DNA from 3 places in the Citrobacter sp. U14242 genome. Region 3 is predicted to be linked to each of the others. Evidence: predicted binding sites of a transcription regulator. Region 3 holds the regulator's gene; each other region holds the start of a gene.
What was found. Region 3 encodes CRP, which controls carbon source genes, mostly activating them, when cyclic AMP is high. Its sites were predicted from a motif close to ATGTGANNNNNNTCACAT; they were not measured.
Positions count from the first base shown of each region.

Region 1: a site for CRP is predicted at 6,274-6,291, ahead of epd (erythrose-4-phosphate dehydrogenase). Genes of this name have one in related genera too.
Region 2: a site for CRP is predicted at 5,152-5,169, ahead of aaeR (HTH-type transcriptional activator AaeR). Genes of this name have one in related genera too.

Region 1 is NZ_JBKGLW010000011.1:72,047-82,141, reverse strand. Features, by position in the region: gene ACLJXE_RS18485 (oxidative stress defense protein) at 1-439, opposite strand, end outside; gene argO (arginine exporter ArgO) at 677-1,312, opposite strand; gene ACLJXE_RS18475 (small-conductance mechanosensitive channel MscS) at 1,503-2,363, opposite strand; gene fbaA (class II fructose-bisphosphate aldolase) at 2,554-3,633, opposite strand; gene pgk (phosphoglycerate kinase) at 3,849-5,012, opposite strand; gene epd (erythrose-4-phosphate dehydrogenase) at 5,061-6,080, opposite strand; gene ACLJXE_RS18455 (PPC domain-containing DNA-binding protein) at 6,455-6,880, shown strand; gene ACLJXE_RS18450 (ECF transporter S component) at 6,905-7,483, shown strand; gene ACLJXE_RS18445 (energy-coupling factor transporter transmembrane component T) at 7,484-8,191, shown strand; gene ACLJXE_RS18440 (ATP-binding cassette domain-containing protein) at 8,179-8,856, shown strand; gene ACLJXE_RS18435 (ABC transporter ATP-binding protein) at 8,850-9,533, shown strand; gene ACLJXE_RS18430 (nucleoside/nucleotide kinase family protein) at 9,490-10,095, opposite strand, start outside.
Region 2 is NZ_JBKGLW010000005.1:309,317-319,411, reverse strand. Features, by position in the region: gene yhdP (AsmA2 domain-containing protein YhdP) at 1-2,591, shown strand, start outside; gene tldD (metalloprotease TldD) at 2,667-4,112, shown strand; gene aaeR (HTH-type transcriptional activator AaeR) at 4,205-5,134, opposite strand; gene aaeX (p-hydroxybenzoic acid efflux pump operon protein AaeX) at 5,319-5,522, shown strand; gene aaeA (p-hydroxybenzoic acid efflux pump subunit AaeA) at 5,530-6,462, shown strand; gene aaeB (p-hydroxybenzoic acid efflux pump subunit AaeB) at 6,468-8,435, shown strand; gene ACLJXE_RS10760 (hypothetical protein) at 8,554-8,832, shown strand; gene yhcN (peroxide/acid stress response protein YhcN) at 8,891-9,157, opposite strand; gene argR (transcriptional regulator ArgR) at 9,537-10,007, opposite strand.
Region 3 is NZ_JBKGLW010000002.1:38,450-48,544, forward strand. Features, by position in the region: gene ACLJXE_RS02955 (ABC transporter ATP-binding protein) at 1-874, shown strand, start outside; gene ACLJXE_RS02960 (nicotinate phosphoribosyltransferase) at 929-2,419, opposite strand; gene prs (ribose-phosphate diphosphokinase) at 2,434-3,294, opposite strand; gene ACLJXE_RS02970 (NUDIX hydrolase) at 3,488-4,207, shown strand; partial or broken gene ACLJXE_RS02975 (hydrolase) at 4,243-5,311, shown strand; gene ACLJXE_RS02980 (YheU family protein) at 5,308-5,526, shown strand; gene ACLJXE_RS02985 (phosphoribulokinase) at 5,580-6,449, shown strand; gene ACLJXE_RS02990 (OsmC family protein) at 6,543-6,950, opposite strand; gene crp (cAMP-activated global transcriptional regulator CRP) at 7,260-7,892, shown strand; gene ACLJXE_RS03000 (YccS/YhfK family putative transporter) at 7,944-10,031, shown strand; gene ACLJXE_RS03005 (aspartate aminotransferase family protein) at 10,080-10,095, opposite strand, start outside.

The DNA.
Region 1 (10,095 bases), on a different contig from region 3:
CGCCCAGTGACACCGAACGAATCTCGTTCAGACCCGCTTTCAGCGCGCCATCCAGCAATGCGTTAAGTTTATCCAGCTGACGCAGCGTAACCTCAACAGTACGTACCGCGCGGTAGCCTTTCAGTACGCTTTTACCATTCTGGTAATCGTAGTCCGGCTGTGTACGCAGATTGGCGGAGCTAATATCCTTCTTCGCTATCTGGTTTTGCTCAAGGAAGGAAAGATACTGCGCCACACGATCGTCGGCTTGCTTTTTCGCAGATGCTGCATCCTTCGCCGCTACATTCACTTCAATTGCCAGAGTGGCAATATCAGGTGTCGCATCGACGCTTGCCGTTCCGGAAGTCACGATGTGTGGTCCATTGGGCAATTCGTTTGCCTGTACCGAGAGTGCGCTGAATCCGACTAATGCCGCCAGGGCGATGACTTTGAACTTCACTGTCGTTCCTCCATGTTACATATACCCCTAAACTCAGGGCGCATGCAGGCAAGCTTAGCCGATCTCGCCGTGTTGTCCATCAGACAACACTTAGAGTCAGGCCCATCAGGCGCCATTGTTGCTGCCAGTTTGGACACGGACAGCACGGAAAAACCGGAGCATACACGTAGTACGTGAGGATGTTGAGCACTGCCCAGGGCCAAAATGGCCAATAAAATAGCCTAATGGGCCTGACTCTTAGTTGAACAGCGCATCAACGTGCGCAACACCTTCTTTTGCCAGCTGAAAAGCGATAAACCACATCACTAATCCCACCAGCGTGTTGATAATGCGCTGGGCTTTAGCCGTGCGCAGACGCGGGGCCAGCCAGGCCGCCAGCAGTGCCAGACCAAAGAACCACAGGAACGATGCGCTGACGGTTCCCAGTGCAAACCAGCGCTTAGGTTCCACATCCAGTTGACCGCCGAGGCTGCCCAGCACGACAAAAGTATCCAAATAGACATGGGGATTTAGCCAGGTTACCGCCAGCATGGTGGCGATGATTTTCCAGCGGCCCTGCTTCATCACCTCGGCGCTGGCCAGCTCCAGGTTACTGCTCATCGCCGTTTTTAACGCACCAAAGCCATACCAGAGTAAAAACGCCACCCCGCCCCAGGTCACCAGCGCCATCAACCACGGCGACTGCATCAACAAGGCACTACCACCAAAGATACCGGCACAGATCAGCACTAAGTCGCTGATGGCGCAAAGTAAGGCAATCATGATGTGATACTGGCGACGAATCCCCTGATTCATCACAAAAGCATTCTGCGGGCCAAGTGGAAGGATCATGGCCGCACCAAGCGCAAGGCCTTGAAAATAATAAGATATCACGTTATTTATCCCGAGCTATTTCTCTTAAGCGCAGACTATAGCGCGGGAAAATCATTAGCGGAAATTGATAATATTAATCAGGGATAAGAGGAATTAATACCGAGAGAGGAAATGCCGGATGGTGGCTGACGCCTTATCCGGCCAGGAGATTTTGTAGGCCCGGTAAGCGGTGGCACCACCGGGCACGCGATTACTCGGCCGTGTGCTCTTTCACACGCTTGAAATTCACATCCATCTGCGGATATGGGAAGCTGATACCGTTGGCATCGAACTCACGTTTAATACGCTCCAGCACATCCCAGTAGACACTTTGCAGGTCGCCACTGTGACTCCAGACACGTACCACAAAGTTAATGGAGGAAGCCCCCAGCTCATTCAGACGCACCGTCATTTCTCGATCTTTCAGGATACGATCATCAGACTGGATGATATCGGTAAGGATTTTCTTCACCTGATCGATATCGGAATCGTAGGCTACACCGATAATAAATTCGTTACGGCGAACCGGTTCACGAGAGAAGTTGATGATATTCCCGGCGATGATTTTGCCGTTTGGGATCACAACAATCTTGCCATCCACGGTACGCATGGTCGTGGAGAAAATCTGCACGTTAAGCACGGTTCCGGCTACGCCGCCGAGGTCAACATACTCACTCGCACGGAACGGGCGGAACATCACCAGCAGTACGCCCGCAGCGAGGTTAGACAACGAACCTTGTAATGCCAGACCAACGGCTAAACCTGCCGCACCGAGAACGGCAATCACCGAAGCCGTCTGCACCCCAACGCGTCCGAGGGCAGCAATCAGCGTGAACGCAATGATCCCGTAGCGCACCAGCGCAGAGAGGAAGTCGGCTACGGTCGCATCAATCTTACGCGCCACCATCAAGCGGTTAACCGTGTTCGAAACGATACGCGCCACAATCATACCGATAATAACAATGGCGATGGCCGCAACGATATTGACGGCATAGCTCAGCAGCAGTTCCTGGTTGCGGACCAGCCAGGTGCCCGCACCGTTTATGCTGTCGACAACATTCAAATCTTCCATTCAATATTCCTTTTTTGCTTACCCAAACGGGAGAAATAAAGCCCCCCCACCGGGGCGGGCAACCTGACTAGGTTAAACAAAAAACCCCAATGTTGCCAAATTGATCACAAAATTTCTGTCGTCAGCATATTGAAATCATAATAAAAAAGGCCCGCATTTGCGGGCCTCATGTCACGTAGAACGGCGTAAATTACAGAACGTCAACCGCGTTCAGTTCTTTGAAAGCCTGTTCCAGACGGGTGATCATGGTTGCCTGACCAGCACGCAGCCATACGCGCGGATCGTAGTATTTCTTGTTCGGCTGATCTTCGCCTTTCGGGTTGCCCAGCTGACCCTGCAGGTAAGCTTCGTTGGCTTTGTAGTAGTTCAGAACGCCTTCCCAGGTCGCCCATTGGGTATCGGTATCGATGTTCATTTTCACTACGCCGTAGCTTACGGAGTCTTTGATTTCCTGAGCAGTAGAACCGGAACCGCCGTGGAACACGAAGTTCAGGCTGTTGTGCGGCAGGTTATGTTTCTTAGAAACATAGTCCTGAGAATCGCGCAGGATGGTCGGAGTCAGAACCACGTTGCCCGGCTTGTACACGCCGTGTACGTTGCCGAAGGAAGCAGCGATGGTGAAACGCGGGCTGATTTTGCTCAGCTCAGTGTAAGCATAATCAACGTCTTCCGGCTGGGTATACAGGGCAGAAGCGTCCATGTGGCTGTTGTCCACGCCGTCTTCTTCACCACCGGTGCAACCCAGTTCGATTTCCAGAGTCATGCCCATTTTGGACATACGCGCCAGGTATTTGGAGCAGATTTCGATGTTCTCTTCCAGAGACTCTTCAGACAGATCGATCATGTGAGAAGAGAACAGCGGTTTGCCCGTTGCTGCGAAATGTTTTTCACCCGCGTCCAGCAGACCGTCGATCCACGGCAGCAGTTTCTTCGCGCAGTGGTCAGTGTGCAGGATAACCGGAACACCGTAGTGTTCAGCCATCTGGTGAACGTGATGTGCGCCAGAGATAGCACCCAGGATTGCAGCGCCCTGAGGAACGTCGGACTTCACGCCTTTACCCGCGATGAAAGAAGCACCACCGTTGGAGAACTGTACGATTACCGGCGCTTTAACTTTTGCAGCAGTTTCCAGAACGGCGTTGATGGAGTCGGTACCAACGCAGTTAACAGCAGGCAGAGCAAAGTTGTTTTCTTTAGCTACCTGGAAAACTTTCTGTACGTCATCACCAGTGATTACGCCTGGTTTTACGAAATCAAAAATTTTAGACATTTTACGAGTCCTGTATCTTCGGCCGTTGTACACATCATCCTTCAAGCCGCCTCAGCGTTGGCTGCCTTCGCTCGCCCCAGTCACTTACGTAAGTAAGCTCCCGGGGAACTCACTCAGTTGCCGCCTTGATGCAACTCGAATGATTTTGTGTAAAGAATTGAAGCGTGCTCTGGAGCGCGCTGAAATAAGGGCAGGTTTCCCTGCCCATTAAAGTCTTACTTTTTAGCACGCTCTTCGAGCATGGCTACTGCTGGCAGGACTTTGCCTTCCACGAATTCGAGGAATGCGCCACCACCAGTCGAGATGTAGGAGATTTTGTCAGCGATGCCGAACAGGTCGATTGCTGCCAGAGTATCGCCGCCGCCTGCGATGGAGAACGCTTCGCTGTCTGCGATCGCGTTAGCAACGATTTCAGTACCTTTACGGAAGTTCGGGAATTCAAACACACCAACCGGGCCGTTCCACAGAATGGTTTTCGCATTCTTCAGGATGTCAGCCAGCTGCTGTGCAGAAGCGTCGCCGATATCCAGAATCTGCTCGTCTTCTTTCACATCGCTAACGGATTTCAGCGTAGCCGGTGCAGTTTCAGAGAATTCAGTCGCTACGCGAACGTCGGTTGGAACCGGGATGTCACAAGTGGTCAGCAGACGCTTAGCTTCATCAACCAGGTCAGCTTCGTACAGGGATTTACCCACGTTGTGGCCTTGAGCGGCAACGAAGGTGTTCGCAATACCACCGCCTACGATCAGCTGATCGGCGATTTTAGACAGGGAGTCCAGAACAGTCAGTTTGGTAGAAACTTTAGAACCACCAACAATAGCAACCATCGGACGAGCAGGTTCTTTCAGTGCTTTACCCAGTGCATCCAGCTCAGCAGCCAGCAGCGGACCCGCACACGCTACATCAGCGAATTTACCGATACCATGAGTGGAAGCCTGTGCGCGGTGAGCCGTGCCGAAAGCATCCATGACGAATACGTCGCACAGTGCGGCATATTTTTTGGACAGCGCTTCGTCGTCTTTCTTCTCGCCTTTGTTGAAGCGAACGTTTTCCAGAACAACCAGTTCACCGGCCGCAACTTCAACGCCGTCCAGGTAATCTTTTACCAGGCGAACCGGAGCAGACAGTTTGTCTTTCAGGTAGTTAACAACCGGCAGCAGAGAGAATTCTTCGTTGTACTCGCCTTCGGTAGGACGACCCAGGTGGGAAGTTACCATCACTTTTGCACCCTGCTTCAGGGCCAGCTCGATGGTTGGCAGAGAGGCACGGATACGCGCATCGCTGGTTACTTTCCCTTCTTTAACTGGTACGTTCAGATCCGCACGGATAAAAACACGTTTACCAGCAAGATCCAGATCGGTCATCTTAATTACAGACATGGTGAATCCTCTCGTTGATTCTTAAAGTTTTGCAAGCGCTCACGCGCCTTACCTGAAACCAATAGCAGCCATCGCTAACGTTGTATCGAGCATGCGGTTAGCAAAGCCCCATTCATTATCGCACCAGACCAGGGTCTTGATCAGGTGAGCCCCACTCACACGCGTTTGTGTACCATCAACGATGGCGCTGTGCGGGTCGTGGTTAAAATCTACAGAGACCAACGGTAATTCCGTATAGTCAACTATACCATGAAATGCACCTTGTGCTGCTTTTTGCAGCAACTGGTTGACTTCACTGGCTTTTACCGGTTTTTTCACCGTCACGCTTAAGTCGATCGCCGTCACATTAATGGTCGGTACACGTACCGCAATCGCTTCAAAACGATCGTTAAATTGCGGAAAAATTCGTGTGATACCTGCCGCCAGTTTGGTATCAACCGGGATGATCGACTGGCTAGCCGCTCTCGTGCGGCGCAGGTCAGGATGATAAGCATCAATAACCTGCTGATCGTGCATCGCGGAGTGGATCGTCGTGACGGTACCAGACTCGATGCCGTAAGCATCATCCAGCAATTTAATGACGGGAATTATACAATTCGTGGTGCAGGAGGCGTTGGAGACGATTCGGTGCTCAGCGCGCAGTTGCTCCTGATTAACGCCAAACACAACGGTTGCGTCGATGTCGTGACTGCCAGGATGTGAAAAGAGCACTTTTTTAGCACCAGCGGCAATATGCGCCTCGCCGTGTTCGCGATTGCCGAAAACACCGGTGCAGTCCAGCACAACGTCGACGCCCAATTCACGCCACGGAAGCGCATCAAGGGTTCGCTCATGCAGAATGCGAATCGCGTCATCGCCAACGATGAGCTGGTCACGTTCCTGACGAACATCCCAGGCAAAACGCCCATGGCTGGTGTCATATTTCAACAAATGCGCCATGCCTGCGGCATCCGCCAGTTCGTTGATAGCCACCACGGTGATTTCCGCCCGACGCCCGGATTCATACAAAGCACGAACCACGTTACGTCCGATGCGACCGAAACCATTAATCGCTACGCGTACGGTCATAGGTCTCCTGCAAGGATTTCTCAGAAACGATGTGGCTGACAGAGTAATGCAGCAAACCGTTCAGGGAAACCTTACCTGTCGCAAACTGCGACTAATTGATTAATTGTCGAACATTTAATCGACTGAAACGCTTCAGCTAGAATAAGCGAAACAAGGAATAAAAGGAATGATTGTCCAGCAACAGAACACAGTTATCTGACTTGCGTCACATTTTAAAGCCCTTCACTGCTAAATTTATTCCATATTCCAGAATTGCGAATAAGCGTAGCAAGATTATTTCGTTGCCATATCACAAATCCTGATTTATATCAGAAAGCTCCCTAACCTGCGTCTATATTATCAGCGCAACGTCCGAGTCTCGGAGTCCCTCAATCATGGCTACATTCACTCCTCAATCATCTGAAGCTCGCTTTCATGCGCTGCGTTTGTTCCCCGGTCAGGAAGTCTTTTCTCAGCTACATGCTTTTGTCCAGCAACACCAGTTGCAGGCGGCATGGATAGCAGGTTGTACCGGAAGCCTGACCAACGTCGCTTTACGCTACGCTGGGCGTGAAGAAACCACATTACTCACCGGTACCTGGGAAGTCATCTCCCTGAACGGCACGCTGGAACTGACTGGCGAACACCTCCATCTTGCGGTGTCCGATCCACAAGGCACCATGCTGGGGGGCCACATGATGGCAGGCTGTACTGTGCGAACCACACTGGAACTGGTCATTGGCGAGCTAACAAGTCTGGCATTTAGTCGCCAACCCTGCACCGTTTCAGGTTATGACGAACTGGTTATTTCATCCCGCTAACGCTTCACTTAAAAGAGGTCTTCTATGGCGCGTCGCCAATTTTCCAGCCAGTCTCTGGTACTGATTGTCATTGCTATCGCTATCAACATGGTCGGGGGGCAGCTTATCAGTATGTTGAAATTGCCCATTTTTCTCGACTCCATTGGCACCTTAATTAGCGCGGTACTGTTAGGCCCGGTTGTGGGGATGTTGACCGGCTTGCTCACTAATCTGCTGTGGGGACTGCTGACCGATCCAATTGCAGCCGCCTTTGCTCCCGTGGCGATGGTTATCGGCCTGGTTGCCGGTTGGCTGGCACGGGCTGGCTGGTTTCGCACCTTACCCAAAGTCGTGGTCAGCGGCGTGATCATCACGCTTGCCGTGACCCTCGTTGCTGTGCCGATTCGCACGACCCTGTTCGGCGGCGTCACCGGCAGCGGCGCCGATCTTTTTGTCGCCTGGATGCACTCGGTCGGTCAGAACCTGGTGGAGTCCGTTGCCATCACCGTCATCGGCGCGAATCTGGTCGATAAAATCCTCACGGCCATCATCGTCTGGATACTGTTACGCCAACTTCCGCTGCGCACCACGCGCCATTTCCCAACGATGTCTGCTGTGCGCTAAATGCACCCGTTTACGTCGTTAACTCTGTGGGCGCTTGCCGCCTGCTCCACGCTCCTGCTGCCAGCCGGAGTGCCGCTCAGCGTGTACAGCGCCGCGACGTTCGTCGGTTTGCTATGTATGAAGGCTACGCGGTCGCGGGCGAAATACGTACTCTGGCTGATGATCCCCTTAGGGCTGGGACTATGGCTGGTACACGGCGGATGGCTTACCGAGTGGATGAGCGGGCAGCCGCGCACGCCGGAACGCTGGGCCGATGCCGTTACGCTCTGGCTAAGGATCCTGGCCATTGTGTCAACATCGCAGATGTGGATGCAATACGTACCGGTTTCGCGCTTTATGCGCGCCCTGTTCGCGTCTCGCCTGCCGCCAGGCGTTGCCTACCTGTTCGCAGGCCCGTTGCTGGTGGTTGAACAGCTCAAACACCAGTTGGCGATTATTCACGAGGCCCAGCGCGCACGCGGTGTACCGCTGGATGAGAGCTGGTATCAACGTTTACGCGCCATGCCTGCATTGGTTGTGCCGCTCACCCATAACGCACTCAATGACTTAGCCGTTCGCGGTGCAGCGCTCGATATGCGCGGATTTCGACTACATCGCACACGCACCACGCTGTGGGCGCCATCAGACAGCACCTTACAACGTCTGGCCCGCTACGGGATGGTGGTTCTGATGGTGGTTGAGACAGGAGTCTGGATATGGTTACGTTAGAGCAGTTTCGCTATCTCCCGACGCACGCTATGCGGCCACCTGCCTGTTACGATTTCCATTATGCCAGCCCTGGTATGGTGGCTATTTTTGGCGATAACGGCAGCGGGAAAAGCACGCTGGCGCAGCTGATGGCTGGTTGGTATCCCGATTTCCTTCCGGGAGAAATTGAGGGTACAGGCACGCTACTGGGTAATCCCATCGGGCAACTGTCACTGGTCGAGCAGTCGAGTACCATTCAGCTTGTGCAGCAGTCACCTTACCTGCAGCTTTCAGGTTGTACTTTCAGCGTGGAGGAAGAAGTGGCGTTTGGCCCGGAAAACCTTTGCTTTACCGAAGCTGAAATTATGCAGCGCATAGACGCCGCCCTGGCGCTGACGGAATGTCAGTCTCTACGCCATCGTCATCCGGGCACCCTTTCCGGCGGGGAAACCCAGCGGGTAGTGATTGCCAGCGCACTCGCCATGCAGCCGAAAATATTGATTCTGGATGAAGCGTTCAGTCGCCTGACGGCGCAGGCCACGACAATGCTGCTGGCGCGACTGCAACACTGGGCGCAGGAACAGCATGCTTTGATTGTGCTTTTTGAACGCAATCATTCCCCTTTTCTCAGCCACTGCCAGCAGGCATGGCAGTTGCGCGACGGAGCTTTGTCACCGCTATGTTAACGCTAAATCAGGTCAGCTATCGCTGGCCGAACGCCGCCGATGACTGTTTACGCAATATTTCGCTGGAACTCCAGGAGGGTGAATGGCTGGCATTAACGGGCGATAATGGCGCGGGAAAATCCACGCTTCTGCGCATTATGGCCGGACTACTGACGCCTTCATCCGGCACAATAACCGTTCAGAACCGCGCGATTGCGCAACTGAAAAATAGGGAGCGCGCCAGGGTACTCGGCGTGCTGTTTCAGGAGGCGGAAAATCAAATTTTTCACAGCAAGGTAGCAGAGGAAGTGGCCTTCGGATTACGGCTACAGAAGCTTCCCGCAACTGAAGTTGCGCAACGCACGATGGCGGCGCTGCAATTATGTCAGCTAGAGGACGTCGCCGACGCACACCCACTCGATCTGCATACAGCACAGCGACGCATGGTTGCCGTCGCCAGTCTGGAAGCCCTCGAACCCGCTATTCTATTGCTGGATGAGCCCAGTCGGGATTTTGATGCGCACTGGCTTGGCGTCTTCGAAAACTGGCTGGCAGTGTGTCGTGCGCGCAGTACCAGTATTGTGGCGATCAGTCATGACGCTGCATTTACGCAGCGCCATTTTTCACGCGTGGTACGGCTACACAACAAAAATCTCACACCGTCCGATATGCACCCTCAAGCGTCATCTCCAGCATAAGGTCTGCTGGCAGGCTGTGTTCCAGCACCCGACGAACATTCGGTCCGTCGGTGCGCTCATAAAACGCCTCAGCGTCAGTTTGTGATACTCCGCCAGCCAGTTTACGACCTACCAGTCGCGTACGCAGCGCATTGGCTGGAGCGCGAACAAACAACGAGTAATCACAAAACTCAGCTAACGCTCGCCATCTTTCATCATCGAGCAATAGCCAGTTTCCCTCCACAATCACCATCGGTGCTGTCACTGTTATGGCCTCTTCGACCGGATCGTGCTTTTGCCGGTCATATTGCGGCCAGGCCCCTTCCCCTTCCCTTATCTGACGTAGATTCTGCGCAAGCTTATCCACATCAAAGGTTTCCGGCGCGCCTTTGTATGCCCGCAGGTTATGGGCATCCAGCCAGCTGTTGTAGTGATGGAAGCCATCCATCGGCAGTGTCTGGATCTCCGGCAGGCAAGGATCCTGACGGGAGAGATATTCCCAGAAGGTGGTCAGCGTCGATTTACCCGTCCCCGGCGGAGCACAGAGAAAAACGATCGTGCGTCGCTGCGAATTTATGGCGTG
Region 2 (10,095 bases), on a different contig from region 3:
AGTGGAAGCTGCTGCCGGGGGCCGAACATTTCTCCGGTACATTGTCTGGCAGCGTGGAAAATGGCGCATTAACGGCCTCCATGAAGCAGGCAAAAATGCCGTATGAAACCGTCTTTCGTGCGCCGCTGGAAATAGACGATGGCGTAGCCACGTTAAGCTGGCTGAAGAATGACAAAGGTTTTCAGCTGGACGGGCGAAATATTGATGTAAAAGCAAAAGCGGTCCATGCGCGTGGGGGTTTTCGTTATCTGCAACCAACAGGTGATGAACCGTGGCTGGGGATTCTGGCGGGGATTAGCACTCACGATGGTTCTCAGGCCTGGCGCTATTTCCCGGAAAACCTGATGGGGAAAGAGCTGGTTGATTACCTCAGTGGGGCAATTCAGGGCGGTGAGGCTGATAACGCAACACTGGTTTATGGCGGTAACCCACATCTGTTCCCGTATTTGCATAACGAAGGTCAGTTCCAGGTGCTGGTGCCGCTGCGTAATGCAAAATTTGCCTTCCAGCCGGACTGGCCCGCACTGACTGACCTTAATATTGAACTGAACTTCATTAACGATGGCCTGTGGATGAAGACGGATAGCGTCAATCTGGGGGGGGTAAAAGCCACAAACCTGACGGCAAATATCCCTGACTACGCAAAAGAAAAACTGCTGATTGATGCCGACATCAACGGGCCGGGCAAAGCGGTTGGGCCTTATTTCGACGAAACGCCGCTGAAAGAGTCGCTTGGTGCCACACTGGAACAGCTTCAAATTGATGGCGATGTGAGTGCTCGCTTACATCTTGATATCCCGTTAGATGGTTCGCTGGTTACGGCCAAAGGCGATGTGAACCTGCGAAATAACAGTTTGTTTATCAAGCCACTCGACAGCACGCTGAAGAATTTGAACGGTAAATTCAGTTTTATCAACGGCGATCTCAAGAGTGAGCCGATGACGGCGAACTGGTTTAATCAGCCTCTGAATGTCGACTTTTCCACTACCGAGGGTGCAAAAGCTTACCAGGTTGCTGTGAATCTGAACGGCGACTGGCAGCCAACTCGCATGGGGATACTCCCCGCACAGGTGAATGATGCTTTAAGCGGCAGTATGGCGTGGAATGGTAAAGTTGGCATTGACCTGCCATATCATGCCGGAGCGACTTACAACATTGAGCTGAAAGGTGACCTGAAAAATGTAAGCAGTCACTTACCTGCCCCGTTAAACAAGGTAGTCGGCGAGTCGCTGCCAGTTAATGTTAAGGCAGAGGGTAACCTGCACAGCTTTGATCTGACCGGTAACGCCGGAAGTAAGAACCACTTTAACAGCCGCTGGTTGCTGAATCAGAAACTGACGCTTGATCGCGCTATCTGGACTTCGGAAAGCCGTACCGTGCCAGCGCTTCCTGACCAGCAGGGCATCGAACTTAATCTTCCGCCCATGGATGGTGCGCAATGGCTGGCATTGTTCCAGAAAGGCGCGGCGGATAACGTCGGAAGTAATGCGAACTTCCCGCAGCGTATTGCGGTGCGCACGCCTTCTTTATCATTGGGCGAGCAGCAGTGGAATAACCTGAGCATTGTATCTGAACCTGGGCTTAATGGTACCAGCGTACGGGCACAGGGGCGTGAGATAAACGCCACATTGGCTATGCGCAATAATGCTCCGTGGCTTGCCAATATCAAGTACCTGTATTACAACCCGAGCGCTGCAAAGTCATCGCCAAATACAACGCCAGCCTCGCCGTTCTCTGCCATCAATCACGTCAGTTTTCGTGGCTGGCCGGATGCGCAGATACGCTGCGAAGAGTGCTGGATGTGGGGGCAAAAATATGGGCGCATTGATGCCGATGTAGCGATAAAAGGTGACACATTAACGTTGAGCAACGGTCTACTGGATACCGGGTTTGCCCGACTGACCGCCGATGGCGAGTGGGTCAATGTGCCGGGCAAGGAGCGTACGTCACTGAAAGGAAAGCTGAATGGCAACAAGATTGATTCAGCCGCTGGTTTCTTTGGCGTATCTACCCCGATTCGTAACTCTTCCTTTAACGTCGAGTACGATCTGCACTGGCGTAATCCGCCCTGGGACCCGGATGAAGCTTCACTGAATGGTATTTTGCGCACCCGTTTAGGCAAAGGTGAGTTGACTGAACTTAGCACCGGACATGCGGGACAACTGTTACGTCTGCTGAGCTTTGATGCGCTATTGCGAAAACTGCGTTTTGATTTTAGCGATACGTTCAGCGAAGGTTTTTACTTTGACTCTATCCGCAGTACGGCGTGGATCAAAGACGGTGTGATGCACACTGATGATACGCTGGTGGATGGCCTGGAAGCTGATATCGCCATGAAAGGTTCGGTGAATCTGGTGCGCCGCGAACTGAATATGGAAGCCGTTGTCGCACCTGAAATTTCTGCCACCGTCGGGGTGGCCGCGGCGTTTGCCGTCAACCCAATTGTCGGCGCGGCGGTATTTGCCGCCAGTAAAGTTCTGGGGCCGCTGTGGAGCAAGGTCTCGATTCTGCGCTATCGCATCACCGGCCCGGTCGATAAGCCACAGATCAACGAAGTTCTGCGCCAGCCGCGCAAAGAAAGCCAGCAATGATTTGACGGGGGCGAGTAATTGCCCCAATCTCACTACATAGATCTTCTACCGCAGTAACTAATGAGTAGCAAAACGATGAGTCTGAACCTGGTAAGTGAACAATTGCTAGCGGCGAATGGCCTGAAACATCAGGATCTGTTCGCCATCCTGGGCCAACTGGCCGAACGCCGTCTTGATTACGGCGATCTGTATTTTCAGTCGAGCTACCACGAATCCTGGGTTTTAGAAGACCGCATCATTAAAGATGGTTCTTACAATATTGATCAGGGCGTTGGTGTGCGTGCCATCAGCGGCGAAAAAACGGGGTTTGCCTACGCAGACCAGATAAGCCTGCTGGCGCTGGAACAAAGTGCTCATGCCGCGCGTACTATCGTGCGTGACAGCGGTGATGGCAAAGTAAAAACGCTGGGTGCGGTAGAGCATCAGGCACTCTACACCTCGGTTGATCCATTACAGAGCATGAGCCGGGAAGAGAAACTGGATATTCTGCGTCGTGTTGACAGCGTTGCGCGTGCCGCTGATAAGCGAGTGCAGGAAGTGACGGCGAGCCTGACCGGCGTGTATGAGCTGATTCTGGTTGCGGCGACGGATGGAACACTGGCGGCAGATGTTCGTCCTCTGGTGCGACTGTCCGTCAGCGTGCAGGTAGAAGAAGACGGTAAACGCGAGCGTGGTGCCAGTGGTGGTGGCGGTCGCTTCGGTTATGACTACTTCCTCGCCTCCCTTGATGGCGAAGTCCGTGCTGACGCATGGGCGAAAGAAGCCGTACGTATGGCGCTGGTCAATCTCTCTGCGGTAGCGGCTCCAGCGGGCACGTTGCCAGTGGTGCTTGGTGCTGGCTGGCCAGGGGTTCTGTTGCATGAAGCTGTTGGCCATGGTCTGGAAGGTGACTTTAACCGCCGTGGAACCTCGGTATTCAGCGGCCATATGGGTGAGCTGGTGGCGTCAGAACTGTGCACCGTCGTTGATGATGGCACGATGGCGGATCGCCGTGGTTCAGTAGCCATTGATGACGAAGGCACGCCGGGTCAGTACAACGTGCTGATTGAAAACGGTATTCTGAAAGGCTACATGCAGGACAAACTGAATGCACGTTTGATGGGGGTGGCGCCAACGGGTAACGGTCGCCGTGAATCTTACGCGCATCTGCCGATGCCACGTATGACTAACACCTATATGCTGCCGGGTAAATCCACGCCGCAGGAAATTATCGAGTCTGTCGAATATGGTATTTATGCGCCAAACTTTGGTGGCGGGCAGGTGGATATCACCTCCGGTAAATTCGTGTTCTCTACCTCCGAAGCGTATCTGATCGAAAATGGCAAAGTGACTAAACCGGTGAAAGGCGCGACGCTGATCGGTTCCGGCATTGAAGCGATGCAGCAGATTTCGATGGTGGGTAACGACCTGAAACTCGATAACGGCGTCGGCGTTTGCGGTAAAGAAGGACAGAGTCTGCCGGTTGGCGTGGGTCAGCCGACGCTGAAGGTGGATAACCTGACCGTAGGTGGTACAGCATAATTGCACAGGCCGGATGGTAACGCTTTGCGTTTTATCCGACCAGCCAAATAGTGCGACCCAGGGCCCGGTAAGCGAAGCGCTACCGGGCATTTTTATTTCTCTTTGCCCCTGCCGTACATTCCCTGAAACAGCTGCGTCACGTCGACAAAATAATCCGTCAGAGAATTAATCACCACCTGTACCTTGAGTGGCATCTTGTCTTTTTCAGTATACAGCGCGTAGACCGGACGCGGGTCTGACTGGTAGCGGGGCAGCAGGATCTCCACCTCGCCACGGTTGATCTCATTGATCACCCACATCAGTGGGACAAAGGCAACTCCCGCACCGGCAGCCAGCCAGCGAACCAGCGTCATGGGATCATTGGTTACGAAGCGACCCTGTGGGATCAGGCGGGTAGAAATTCCCTCCGGGGCGATAAGTTCGAATACATTATCCGGGCGAACGCTGTATTCCAGCCACGAATGATTGCTGAGATCGGCAGGTTTCTCCGGAACACCAAACTGGGCGAGATAACTTTTTGCCGCGCAGACCACCATCGGCATAGCCCCCAGACGACGCGAAAAAAGGCTGGAGTCCTGCAGGGCGCCGACGCGGATAACCACATCCAGACCATCAGCAATTAAGTCTGGCGCAGGGATGCCAGTGACCAGATTAACCGACAGCCCAGGGTATTCTTTCAGCATTTTTTCGGTCAGTCCGGCAAGGACATTTTGTGCCATGGTTGAAGAACAACCAATGTGTAGCGTACCAATGGGCGTGTTGTTAAAAGCATACAGTTGCTCGTGAACATCCTGCGCTTCGTGCAGCATTCGGCGGCAACCCTGATAATAAATTTTACCCGCCTCGGTAAGCCCAATGCTGCGCGTGCTGCGGTTTAGCAGCTTAACCTGCAACTCATCTTCCAGTTTGGATACCGTCTGGCTTATCGATGAAACGCTCATTTGCAACTGCCTTGCGGCGGCGGTGAAGGAGCCCAGTTCGACAACTTTGGCGAACACCGACATACGTTTTAATCGTTCCATTATTCACTCTGGCTTAAAAGTGATTTAGATCACATTATATAGATAACAGCATAACAGTTACGCTAATATATTATTATTCAAATAACCGCTATGTCGCTCTCGCCTGGCTCATCCTTGCCCTTCTCTGCGGTGACATACGCGCAATAAACGATCATCTGCACTCTCTAAAACTACCAAGGTCAACATGAGTCTGTTTCCCGTTATCGTGGTGTTTGGTCTGTCCTTCCCACCGATTTTTTTCGAATTGCTTTTGTCACTGGCGATTTTCTGGCTGGTGCGCCGGGTGTTAGTTCCGACTGGCATCTATGATTTTGTCTGGCATCCGGCCCTGTTTAACACCGCGCTGTATTGCTGTCTGTTCTATCTAATAACGCGCCTGTTCGTTTGAGGTTGAAGTGAAAACACTAACAAGAAAACTCTCCCGCACGGCCATGACTCTCATCCTGGTCATTCTGGCCTTTATCGCTATTTTCCGCGCATGGGTCTATTACACCGAATCGCCGTGGACGCGTGATGCACGTTTTAGCGCTGATGTCGTCGCCATTGCACCGGATGTCGCGGGTCTTATCACCAATGTTAACGTCCATGATAACCAACTGGTGAAAAAGGATCAGGTCCTGTTCACTATCGACCAGCCACGCTATAAAAAAGCACTCGAACAGGCTGAAGCGGACGTCGCTTATTATCAGGTACTGGCACAAGAAAAACGCCAGGAAGCCGGTCGTCGTAACCGCCTGGGCGTGCAGGCCATGTCCCGCGAAGAGATCGACCAGTCGAATAACGTGCTGCAAACCGTATTACATCAGCTTGCGAAGGCGCAGGCGACCCGCGATCTGGCAAAACTCGATCTCGAACGTACCGTCATCCGTGCACCAGCCGATGGTTGGGTGACTAACCTTAACGTCTATTCTGGTGAATTTATTACTCGTGGCTCTACGGCGGTAGCGCTGGTTAAGCATCACTCTTTTTACGTGCTGGCCTATATGGAAGAGACCAAGCTGGAAGGTGTGCGTCCGGGCTATCGTGCTGAAATTACGCCGCTTGGCAGCAATAAGGTATTGAAAGGCACCGTCGATAGCGTGGCGGCAGGCGTGACAAATGCCAGCAGCACCCAGGATGCAAAAGGCATGGCGACCATTGACTCTAATCTTGAATGGGTGCGACTGGCGCAGCGTGTGCCGGTGCGCATCCGTCTTGATGACCAGCAGGGAACCCTGTGGCCGGCCGGTACTACGGCCACCGTCGTTATTACCGGTAAGCAGGATCGCGATGCCAGCCAGGAGTCGTTCTTCCGTAAAATGGCGCACCGTCTGCGCGAGTTTGGTTAATTGTGATGGGCATTTTCTCCATTGCCAATCAGCATATCCGCTTTGCGGTAAAGCTGGCATGCGCCATTGTACTGGCGTTATTTGTTGGCTTTCATTTCCAGCTTGAGACCCCTCGTTGGGCTGTACTGACTGCTGCGATTGTGGCGGCAGGCCCAGCCTTTGCCGCCGGTGGAGAACCTTATTCTGGCGCTATTCGCTACCGCGGCATGCTGCGTATTATTGGGACATTTATTGGCTGCATTGCCGCGCTGATCATTATTATCAGTATGATCCGTGCGCCGCTATTGATGATCCTGGTGTGCTGTATCTGGGCCGGTTTTTGTACCTGGATCTCTTCACTGGTTAAGATCGAAAACTCCTATGCCTGGGGGCTTTCGGGTTACACGGCGTTGATTATCGTCATTACCATTCAGGCGGAACCTCTGCTGACGCCACAATTTGCACTCGAACGCTGCAGCGAGATTGTGATGGGGATTGTCTGCGCCATCATTGCCGACCTGCTCTTTTCGCCCCGTTCAGTGAAACAGGAGATAGATGTCGAGTTGGACAGCCTTCTGGTGGCGCAATATCAGCTTATGCAACTGTGCATAAAGCATGGTGATAGCGAAGAAGTGGACAAGGCCTGGGGCACTTTAGTTCGTCGTACGGCAGCGCTTGAAGGGATGCGCAGCAACCTGAACATGGAATCCTCACGCTGGGTGCGCGCCAATCGTAGGCTCAAAGCGTTGAACACGCTGTCACTGACGCTTATTACTCAGTCCTGTGAAACCTATCTTATCCAGAATACACGACCAGAACTGATTACAGATACTTTCCGCGAGTTGTTTGATACACCGGTTGAAACGGTGCAGGACGTACATAAACAACTGAAGCGGATGCGCCGTGTGATAGCCTGGACCGGTGAGCGTGATACGCCGGTGACGATTTATAGCTGGGCTGGCGCGGCGACGCGCTATCTGCTGTTGAAACGCGGTGTAGTCAGCAATACCAAAATCAGTGCAATAGAAGAAGAGATCCTGCAGGGCGAGCCGGTGGTGAAAGTGGAATCCGCTGAACGTCACCATGCGATGGTCAACTTCTGGCGTACTACGCTGTCCTGTGTGCTGGGAACCTTATTCTGGTTGTGGACCGGCTGGACGTCAGGTAGCGGCGCGATGGTCATGATAGCGGTCGTCACCTCGCTGGCTATGCGTTTGCCTAACCCCCGCATGGTGGCCATCGACTTTATATATGGCACGCTGGCAGCATTACCGTTGGGGGCGCTCTATTTTCTGGTGATTATCCCCAATACTCAGCAAAGTATGTTGTTGCTGTGTCTGAGTCTGGCGGTGCTGGGATTCTTTCTGGGTATCGAGGTGCAGAAGCGGCGTCTGGGCTCAATGGGGGCGCTGGCGAGCACCATTAACATCATCGTGCTTGATAACCCGATGACGTTTCACTTTAGTCAGTTCCTCGACAGTGCACTGGGGCAGATTGTCGGCTGCGTATTGGCATTTATCGTGATTCTGCTGGTGCGGGATAACTCGCGAGACAGAACGGGTCGCGTGTTGCTTAACCAGTTTGTGTCGGCAGCGGTCTCCGCAATGACCACCAATGTTGTGCGCCGTAAAGAAAACCACCTTCCGGCGTTGTATCAGCAGCTGTTTTTACTGATGAACAAATTTCCCGGCGATCTGGCAAAGTTCCGTCTGGCACTGACGATGATTATTGCTCACCAGCGTTTACGTGATGCGCCTGTACCAGTAAACGATGATTTATCGGCGTTTCATCGGCAACTTCGCCGTACTGCCGATCATGTTATTTCTGCAGTAAATGATGACAAACGCCGACGCTACTTTAGTCAGTTGCTGGAGGAGCTTGATATCTACCAGGAAAAATTAACGCTCTGGGAAGCCCCGCCTCAGGTAACGGAGCCAGTGAAACGACTCACGGGAATGTTGCACAAATACCAGCATGCGCTGACCAGCAATTAAGCGCTAAAAACCGACGCCAGAAGCGTCGGTTTTTTTATGGCTATACTTACCTGACGTGTGGGAATTCCCAGCATACAGGTAGTCTGTAGAGTGACTGGCGTCGGGATGGTGGCTATAGATGAATATCTATACGTTTGATTTTGACGAGATTGAAGATCAGGGTGATTTCTACCGCGAGTTTACGCGGATATTCGGCCTGGCCCGGGAAAAGGTGAGCGATCTCGATTCGCTGTGGGAAGTGGTGATGGGGGACGTCCTGCCTCTGCCGCTGGAGATTGAGTTTGTCCATTTACCGGACAAACAGCGTCGACGCTACGGTGCCCTGATATTGCTGTTTGATGAAGCAGAAGAGGAACTGGAAGGGCAATTGCGCTTTAACGTTCGCCACTCAAAATAGGCATAAAAAAAGCCCCCGGCAGGCGGGGGCAAGTCGTCTCGGACCAGACGACGAGGGTTTATTTGTACAATTCTGCGGTTGCATGCCAGTGAGCACCTTCACGGAGTTCAGTGACACGATAGCTGCTGGCGCCCGCTTTTTCTGCTTTAGCGGCGATTGCCTGACGCATATCCATTGGTGAGCTACCGATCTGAGATACAGAGATGGTACCCATGGATTGCAGATTCTGTGCTTCTTGAGAGTTCACCTGATTAACCGCGGCGCTTGCACCGAAAGAGAGAACTGAGAGAAGGCTTAAAGTTGCAACAGTGGTTTTGATTTTCATGATATTTACCTCGTCGAATTCTTTTATTAGGGGTCTTTGTTTCGTGACCCTCATCACAAAATCAAGTATACACTAATCACGTGATAAATTAATACCACGCTAATTGTTTCTATGGTAATCAGGTGTTAAGAAAAGTGTTTTTTTATAACTATATGGAATTAAAAATACAAATCAGAACTGATATTTAAAAATAAAATCAATAAATTCATGTAGATACTAGATTTTGCAAATTGTGCGTTTTTGATGAGTATCATTCACTATGTGAATGTATTTTGGCGGTGAAACGCACTATTTGTTAAATGCCCGGTAGTGGAAAGCTGAGGAGAGGAGCAGAAAAGAGAGATTTTTCCCCCGCCACAGGGCATGACGGGGAAGGGAATTACAGTTCTTGTTCAAACAGTTCCAGAATGGCTTCGTACAGGTCTTTTACCGTAAAACCTTTGGCCGGTGTGGTGAAGATGGTATCGTCACCAGCAATCGTTCCAAGAATACCTTCTGCTTTACCCAGTGAATCCAGCAGGCGAGCAATCAGCTGCGCAGCGCCTGGGCTGGTATGAATAACGACAACGGCATCGTTGTAGTCGATATCCAGCACCAGATTTTTCAATGGGCTTGACGTTGTCGGGACTCCCAGCTCTGCAGGCAGACAGTACACCATTTCCATTTTCGCATTGCGGGTACGCACGGCACCAAACTTGGTCAGCATGCGTGAAACCTTGGACTGGTTGATATTATCAAAGCCCTGATCCTGCAACGCGAGGACGATTTCGCCCTGAGAGCTGAATTTTTCTTCTTTAAGTAGCGCTTTAAACGCCTTAACTAATTCTTCTTGTTTAGCCGAGCTTCGCATAAGTCACCCGTAATATAGCGGTAGAAACAACATTATTGTGCATACAGATGAATTTTTATGCAAACGGTCTGCCTCGTTCAAGGCTGAA
Region 3 (10,095 bases):
GTTAGGGCGCAACGGTGCGGGTAAATCCACGCTGATTAAACTGCTGGCAGGAGAGCTGGCTCCGATAAGCGGCGAAATCGGTCTGGCGAAAGGCATTAAACTCGGTTACTTCGCCCAGCATCAGCTGGAATTTTTACGTGCAGATGAATCGCCGATTCAGCATCTGGCCCGCATGGCGCCGCAGGAGTTAGAACAGAAGCTGCGTGATTACCTCGGCGGCTTCGGCTTCCAGGGCGATAAAGTCACCGAACAGACTGCCCGCTTCTCGGGTGGTGAAAAGGCACGACTGGTGCTGGCACTGATCGTCTGGCAGCGTCCGAACCTGCTGCTGCTCGATGAACCGACCAACCACCTGGATCTCGACATGCGCCAGGCGCTGACTGAGGCGTTGATCGATTTCGAAGGCGCACTGGTTGTTGTGTCGCACGACCGTCACCTGATTCGCTCCACCACCGATGACCTCTATCTGGTGCACGACAAGAAGGTCGAACCGTTTGACGGCGATCTGGAAGATTATCAGCAGTGGCTGAGCGACGTGCAAAAACAAGAAAACCAGGGCGACGAACCGGCCAAAGAGAGCGTCAACAGCGCCCAGGCACGTAAAGACCAGAAACGCCGCGAAGCCGAGCTACGCAGCCTGACGCAACCGCTGCGTAAAGAGATTGCCCGTCTGGAAAAAGAGATGGAGAAGCTACACGCACAGCTGGCGCAGGCGGAAGAGATGCTCGGTGACAGCGAACTGTACGACCAAAGTCGCAAAGCCGAGCTGACCGCGTGTCTGCAACAGCAGGCCAGTGCGAAGTCGGGGCTGGAAGAGTGTGAAATGGCCTGGCTGGATGCGCAGGAACAGCTTGAGCAGATGCTGGCCGAGTAAACGTGATTGCCGGATGCGATGCTAAACACCTCATCCGGCATTTTTTCTTTTGAATCAATGCTGCGTCGCCAGACGCTGACGAATTTGCTCGAAGTGCTCACGGTTTAAAAGCTTACCGTTGAGAAAACGGGTTTTCAGCTCGCCTTCCTGCTCCTGTTCCCAACTCTGTTCATCATGCAGACGTAATTCACCCTGTTCATCACGCGTAACGCGCAGCAACCCGCGGGCAGAACGCTTCAGGCCATTATCGGTTTTCGGCTCCTTAAAGATGGTCCGTCCTTTGCCATTCACTTCTCCCCAGGTCGCCTTCATCGCAAAACCGAAGGTATCGCGCGTGTTGTACTGATAGGTAAACGATCCCACCCCGAACACCACGTTTGAGCTGGCAAATCCTTTGGCCTCCAGGCGACGCAGGATCTCATTCGCCCGCTCAAGGGTGATGGAATCGCCGTAAATCAGCCCGACATGTGGGTCGAGCACCTTATACCCTTTGGCGTTAATCGTACCGCCAAAAATCTCCCACAGCACCTCCACAGAGCCTTTCTCCTGCGGGGTGCGATCGGCGCTGTTATCATCATCCGCGCCGGTGCCGCACAGAATATCTACCGGGTTGCCGCTGTCCGGACGGAATACCACCCGCCCCTCACGCGCCAGAATGAGGCCCTTCAGTTCACGGGTATATTCCGTCAGCACCTGCCAGTAGTCCCAGGTATCGGAAACTATCGACACAAACCCCTGCGGATAGATATCGGCAATCAGGCGGCGGAAAGTCTCAATCTCGTGTTCACGCTCACCCATACACATCACGCTGTGCTCGGTGGCAGGAATGCTGGCGCCGATAAAATACGCCTCACCGTCGGTGTAGTAATCACGGGCGTACAACAGAGAGGGAATACTGTCAGTGCCTTTAAAGCTCAATAAATGCCCGCTACCCGCCTGCATGGAGTCCTGCAATCCGGACATGCCGCGAAACGAAAAGTCATGACACTGGAAATCAAGGTGCGTCAAATCGCTGCAGGTTTTTTCTGCCCAATGCGCGCAGATTTTGCGGTAGTGGTGGGCAATTGTCGCATTGGTTGACGCTTTCCACAGCTCCGCCGACAACACCGTCTCAAGGTAATTCACCAGCCAGAAAAACTCAGGTTGGGTGTTGATGATGGTTAATACTGGCACCGCCATTGGCACCTTGCTGCCTTCGTCCAGCGCCTTAATATGCAGCGGCAGATAACCCAACTGATGCAGCGCACGAATGTGATCGACCGCCACCGCATCTTTTCCCAGATAACCGTCCATCACCTGCTTGTATTCACTGACCACCTCTTCCTGCGGTCGGGCAAAGAACGCCTCGTTAAACAGATCGACCAGAAACCACTGCAAAAATCCCTGCAGACCAAAGAACACCAGCTTGCCATCCGGTAGCGGTGACGAGAAAAAGCGATCGCTGCGCGGAGTAAAGTTGGAATAGACCCGGCTGGTGCCCTGCGGATACTGCACGCGGTGAGACACTTTGTAGCCGTCGATAGCTAAAATTGGATTCATTTTCATAACACGTGTCTCCCTCAGGCGCGGTAAATCGCGTCAATATCGATAAGTTCAAGCTGCGGATGGGCCAACGTAGAAACCGCTAGCGACGTGGTGGTGTAGATGGCGTCAATACCGTTAGCAAACAGGTGCTCAACCCCCTTAGAGAAGATCCCGTGGGTGACGTACAGGCTGACGCTGCGGGCACCGGCATCACGCAATACCTGCGCAGAGCCAATGAACGTACCGCCGGCGTCACACAGGTCGTCGACAATCAGCACATCCCGACCCTTAACGTCACCTGCCACCAACGTAAAACCCGTCAGATTACCGCTGGCAACATCGCGTTTTTTGCTCAGAATGGCGTACTCTGCAACCCCTGCGGCTCTGGCAACAGCATCAATTTTCTTCAACGCGCCGGCATCAGGTGCCACCAGCATCAGCGCATTTTGCGTAAACTGGCGCTGCAAGGTCGTACTTTGCAGCAGGCAGACGTCCTGTGGAAGAGAGACAAAATTATCTATTGCTGCCGCCGCCGCGTCGCTGTGTGGGTCAAGCACTTTCACCTTGTCGAACTGCAGCGTATTAAGCTGACGGGCAAAGACCTTCAGCGCAAAGCTGTCGCCCGCAACCATATGTCGGTCCTGTCGCGCCCACGGCAGCCAGGGAAGTTCAAGGTGGCTGACCAGTACATCGGTTTGATGACGCACCGCCTCCACCAGCTGCGCCAGCAGCATAAAGTCATTCATGTCACGCATCGCCGTGGCGCGAATGCGCATCAGACGAGCGAAGGATGGCAACGCATCGGTGACTTTTAACCAGACGGCCCCATCAGGAAAAATGCCGCTGGTAATGGCGTAAGCCTGGTCATCCAGAGTTAATGCTAATTGTACGCTCATCTCGCTTCCCCTTTTAATTATGTCCCTTCGACACAATTAATAATGTCCTTAAGACACATATTAAGCAAGCAAAGAATGCATTCTTTTTGAATATGGCAATAATCTACTGATAAGCAACGAGAAAAAATCGCACCTTGCCCCCCGATGCCGGGCTGGTACACTTGGCGGCGTTACACATCATCGTGAGTACTTTATGACCACCGAAGCCGAATACCTGAATCAGTATGATGCCCGCCGCTTTCCCTCTCCGCTGGTGACGGTGGATAGCGTGTTATTTACCCTGCATCAACAGGCGCTCTGCGTGTTGCTGGTCGAACGGGCAAACCAGCCGCAAAAAGGATGTTGGGGATTACCCGGCGGCTTTATCGATATGGCACACGATGATTCCACGCGCGCCACAGCGCTACGAAAACTCACTGAAAAAACAGGTGTTTCACCTTCCTGGCTGGAACAACTGGACACATTTTCCGGGCCAGATCGTGACCCGCGCGGCTGGAGCCTGACGGTCACCTGGTTTGCACTTATCGCCTGGGTGGACTGCGAGCCGCATATCACCAGCGTCAGCGATGCCCGCTGGGTACCCGTGGATAAGCTTGCCGACTATCCGCTGGCCTTCGATCACCAAAACATCATTGAAGCCGCCCTGCACCGCTTGCGGCAAAAAACGATGTATTCTTTACTGCCCGTTTACTGTTTACCGGATACCTTTACCCATGGTCAGCTACAGGAAGCTACAGAAGTTATCCTCGGCCAGTCGATTCAGCGCAAAAGCCTGATCCGCCGCTTTGAAGCATCAGGTATGTTTGAAGATACCGGTGAAAGTATGGCGACAGGCACGCGAAAAGCCCGCCTGTGGCGACGTAAACCGGGCGTGGAAATTCATCTTTTTTCACGTAACCTGCTGGCCGAATAAGCACAAAATCACATATTGGCTAACCTGCACACGCTGTGCGCGGTATAGTTATTCTTTCCGATTATTAATTGCTCTGGTGTTATGGTTGAAATCACGTCCACAGAAATGACCCCACCTACTGACGATTCGCGAGAATTCCGCCCTATGCGTGGTATCAGTAACCGTCACCTACAGACGATGTTGCCACGTTTAATACGCCGTAAGGTGAAGTTCGACGCCCACTGGCAGCGTCTGGAATTACCCGACGGTGACTTTGTCGATCTGGCATGGAGCGAAGATCCACAGCAGGCCAAACATAAGCCGCGTCTGGTGGTTTTTCACGGTCTGGAAGGAAGCCTGAACAGCCCGTACGCCCACGGCCTGATTGAAGCGGCGCAAAAGCGCGGCTGGCTCGGTGTAGTGATGCATTTTCGTGGCTGTAGCGGCGAGCCAAATCGCCTGAATCGTATTTATCACTCTGGTGAAACAGAAGATGGCACCTGGTTTTTACACTGGCTGGAGCGCGAGTTTGGACGCGTGCCAACCGCTGCAGTAGGCTATTCGCTCGGCGGCAACATGCTGGCCTGCCTGCTGGCAAAAGAAGGCAACGACATTCCAATTGATGCCGCAGTGATTGTCTCTGCGCCTTTCGTACTGGAAGCCTGTAGTTATCATATGGAGAAAGGTTTCTCCCGCGTCTACCAGCGCTACCTGCTCAATCTGCTGAAAGCCAACGCCTCACGTAAACTGGAAGCATACCCGGGGTCGCTGCCAGTGAGCCTCGCGCAATTAAAATCCCTGCGTCGTATTCGCGATTTCGACGATTTGATCACGGCTAAAATCCACGGTTTTGCTGATGCTATAGATTACTATCGTCAGTGCAGCGCCATGCCACTGTTGAATCGGATCGCCAAACCGACGCTGATTATCCACGCCAAAGACGATCCGTTTATGGATAGCCATGTCATCCCACAACCCGAGAATCTGCCCCCGCAGGTGGAGTATCAACTCACCGAGCACGGTGGACACGTCGGATTTATTGGCGGCACGTTACGTCGCCCTGAGATGTGGCTGGAATCCCGTATTCCAGACTGGCTGACAACATATCTGGAGGCATCATCATGATGATTCCCTGGCAAGACATCTCCCCGGAAGCGCTGGACAACCTGATTGAAAGCTTTGTCTTGCGCGAAGGCACCGATTATGGTGAACATGAACGCTCGCTCGAACAAAAAGTCGCCGACGTCAGACGCCAGTTACAATCAGGTGAAGCTGTGCTGGTATGGTCCGAACTGCATGAAACGGTCAACATAATGCCGAGGAAACAGCTTCACAAGTAATCCGCTGCCGACGGCTGACTATAATAAAAAACCAACCTATTTATGGAGTTGTTATGTCTGCCAAACATCCGGTGATTGCGGTAACAGGATCCAGCGGCGCGGGGACCACCACCACCAGCCTCGCGTTTCGTAAAATTTTCGCACAGTTAAATCTGCGTGCCGCCGAGGTGGAAGGTGACAGTTTTCATCGTTATACCCGCCCGGAAATGGATATGGCGATCCGCAAAGCGCGCGACGCCGGACGACACATCAGCTACTTCGGCCCCGAAGCCAACGATTTCAGCCTGCTGGAACACACCTTCATCGAGTACGGTCAGTCGGGCAAAGGCCAGTCACGAAAATATCTGCACACGTATGATGAAGCCGTTCCGTGGAATCAGGTTCCGGGCACATTTACCCCCTGGCAGCCGCTGCCTGAACCGACGGACGTGCTGTTCTATGAAGGCTTGCACGGCGGTGTAGTAACCCCGCAACAAAATGTGGCGCGGCATGTCGATCTGCTTGTTGGTGTTGTCCCTATAGTGAACCTGGAGTGGATCCAGAAACTCACCCGCGATACCAGCGAACGCGGTCACTCCCGCGAGGCAGTAATGGACTCGGTCGTACGCTCAATGGACGATTATATCAATTACATTACGCCGCAGTTTTCCCGCACGCATATTAACTTTCAGCGTGTGCCCACCGTCGACACCTCCAACCCCTTTGCGGCAAAGAGTATTCCGTCGCTGGATGAGAGCTTTGTAGTGATTCATTTTCGTAATCTGGAAGGCATCGATTATCCCTGGCTGCTGGCTATGCTTCAGGGTTCATTCATTTCCCATATTAATACGTTAGTCGTGCCAGGCGGCAAGATGGGGCTGGCGATGGAGCTGATCATGCTGCCATTGGTGCAGAGGCTGATGGAAGGGAAGAAGATCGAGTAATGTGTTCTTTTGCCGAATGGCGGCTGATGCTTTATCCGGCCTACACGTTTATATCCTGTAGGCCTGATAAGTGTAACGCCATCAGGCATGGCATCACGAAGCAGCAATCACTTCATAGGAATGGGTGATATTCACCGCTTTTTCCAGCATCAACGCCACGGAGCAATATTTCTCAGCAGAAAGATCAACCGCCCGAGACACAGAGGCATCTTTCAGGTCGCGCCCCGTCACGATGAAATGCAGATTGATGTGGGTAAACAGACGCGGTGCTTCTTCACGACGCTCAGAGGTGAGCTTCACTTCGCAGTTGGTGACATCCTGGCGACCCTTTTGCAGGATCGACACGACATCAATGGCGCTACACCCCCCTGCCGCCATTAATACCATCTCCATCGGGCTCGGCGCTTTATCACCAGAGTTACCGTCCATCAAAATTTGGTGGCCTGAGGCGGACTCACCGAGGAAGGTTAACCCCTCAACCCACTTTACACGCGCTTGCATATTTCGTAACTCCAATGTTTCAATTTTCCTGACAGATTACGCGTACATAACAATTCTCGCAACGGAAGGCGACCTGCGTCATGCTGAAGCGAGACACCAGGAGACACACGGCGAAAGCTATGCTAAAACAGTCAGGACGCTACAGTAATACATTGGCGTACTGCAGGTATGCAGAGGACATCACATTACAGGCTGCAGTTCACTTTTTAGCAGCCCCTTTCCCAGGTAGCGGGAAGCATATTTTTGCAACCCCAGAGGCAGCGTCGTTTTCTGGCTCTGGAGACAGCTTATAACAGAGGATAACCGCGCATGGTGCTTGGCAAACCGCAAACAGACCCGACTCTCGAATGGTTCTTGTCTCATTGCCATATTCATAAGTACCCATCGAAGAGCACGCTGATTCACCAGGGTGAAAAAGCGGAAACGTTGTATTACATCGTTAAAGGCTCAGTGGCAGTGCTGATCAAAGATGAAGAAGGGAAAGAAATGATCCTTTCTTATCTGAATCAGGGCGATTTCATTGGTGAACTAGGCCTGTTTGAAGAAGGCCAGGAACGTAGCGCCTGGGTACGAGCCAAAACCGCATGTGAAGTCGCTGAAATTTCATACAAAAAATTTCGTCAATTAATCCAGGTTAACCCGGATATTCTGATGCGCCTGTCTTCTCAGATGGCTCGTCGTCTGCAGGTAACGTCTGAAAAAGTGGGCAACCTTGCCTTCCTCGACGTAACCGGTCGTATCGCCCAGACTCTGCTGAACCTGGCGAAACAGCCTGACGCGATGACCCACCCGGACGGCATGCAGATTAAAATCACCCGTCAGGAAATTGGCCAGATCGTTGGCTGTTCCCGTGAAACCGTTGGTCGTATCCTGAAGATGCTGGAAGATCAGAACCTGATCTCCGCGCATGGTAAGACCATCGTCGTCTACGGCACGCGTTAATCCCATCGACATGGCGTGTTACGCAGTAATGCGCCATTTTTGTTTGCTCCGATGTGGCGAAGACTGATTTATCACCCCGAGATCAACTACGCACTACGACAGACGCTGGTGCTATGTTTACCTGTGGCTGTCGGTCTTATCATTGGTCAGCTTCATTTGGGACTGCTTTTCTCCCTCGTCCCCGCCTGCTGCAACATTGCCGGTCTTGATACCCCGCATAAGCGCTTTTTCAAACGCTTAGTTATTGGCGCCTCGCTGTTTGCCGGCTGCAGCCTGATCATGCAGTTACTGCTGGCACAAACGATACCGCTGCCGCTGATCCTCACCGGCCTGACGCTGATTCTCGGTGTGACCGCCGAGCTAAGCCCGTTGCATGCACGACTTCTGCCCGCCTCACTGATCGCGGCGATTTTCACACTGAGTCTGGCCGGGAACATGCCCGTCTGGGAACCACTGCTGATCTACGCGTTGGGGACAGTATGGTACGGCCTGTTTAACTGGTTCTGGTTCTGGATGTGGCGTGAACAACCGCTGCGCGAATCACTCAGTTTGTTGTACCGCGAATTAGCCGATTACTGTGAGGCCAAATACAGCATGTTGACCCAGCATACCGATCCCGAAAAAGCACTACCGCCCCTGCTGGTCCGTCAACAAAAAGCCGTGGATCTGATTACCCAGTGCTACCAGCAAATGCACATGCTGTCGGCACATCACAATAATGAATACAAACGCTTGCTACGTGTTTTCCAGGAAGCGTTGGATTTACAGGAACATATTTCCGTCAGCCTGCATCAACCCGAAGAAGTGCAGAAGCTTGTTGAACGCAGTCATGCTGAACAGGTGATTCGCTGGAACGCTCGCACCGTTGCCGAACGCCTGCGCGTACTGGCTGATGACATTTTGTACCACCGCTTGCCAACGCGTTTTTCGATGGAAAAGCAGATAGGCACCCTGGAGAAGATTGCCCGGCAGCACCCGGATAATCCGGTGGGACAATTTTGCTACTGGCATTTCAGCCGCATTGCCCGTGTGCTGCGTACCCAACGCCCACTATATGCCCGGGATTTGATGGCTGATAAACAGCGTCGATTACCGTTAATTCCGGCACTGAAAAACTATTTGTCGTTGAAATCTCCGGCGCTGCGTAACGCCGGACGCATCAGCGTCATGTTGAGTATCGCCAGCCTGATGGGTAGCGCTTTACACCTGCCAAAACCTTACTGGATCCTGATGACGATACTGTTCGTCACTCAGAATGGCTACGGCGCAACCCGGGTGCGTATTTTACACCGCTCGGTGGGCACGCTTGTCGGACTGGTGATTGCGGGTGTTACGTTGCACTTTCATATTCCTGAGGGCTTCACGCTGGCAGCTATGCTGCTGATAACCCTGGTGAGCTATCTGATCATCCGCAAAAACTATGGCTGGGCCACCGTGGGCTTTACGGTCACGGCGGTATATACCCTGCAGTTACTGACGTTGAACGGGGAACAGTTTATCGTGCCCCGATTTGTCGACACCGTGATCGGCTGTTTGATCGCCTTTGGCGGTACGCTCTGGCTGTGGCCGCAATGGCAGAGTGGTTTACTACGTAAGAACGCTCACGATGCACTAGGAGCAGATCAAGAAGCCATCCGCCTAATCCTCAGCAACGATCCGCAAGCCACACCGTTGGCGTATCAGCGCATGCGGGTCAACCAGGCGCAAAACACGCTGTTTAACTCATTAAACCAGGCCATGCAGGAACCCGGGTTTAACTCGCACTATCTGGCAGATATGAAACTGTGGGTTACACACAGCCAGTTCATCGTCGAGCACATCAATGCAATGACTACCCTGGCAAGAGAGCACACGATGTTGACGCCGGATCTGGCGCAGCGATATCTGGAATCCTGCGAAATTGCGCTCCAGCGCTGTCAACAGCGGCTGGAATATGACGGGCCGGGAAGTTCAGGTGATGTGAATATTCTCGAATCACCAGAGATGCTCTCACACGGCCCATTAAGTACGCTTGAGCAGCATCTACAACGAATACTGGGGCATCTTAATACCATGCACACCATCTCTTCTGTTGCCTGGCGCCAGCGACCGCACCACGGTATCTGGCTTAGCAGGCGGCTGCGGGATATGAAAGGTTAAGAGGTTTGCCGGATGGCGGCACAAGCGCCTTATCCGGCAAACAGGCGATCAACCCACCACTTTC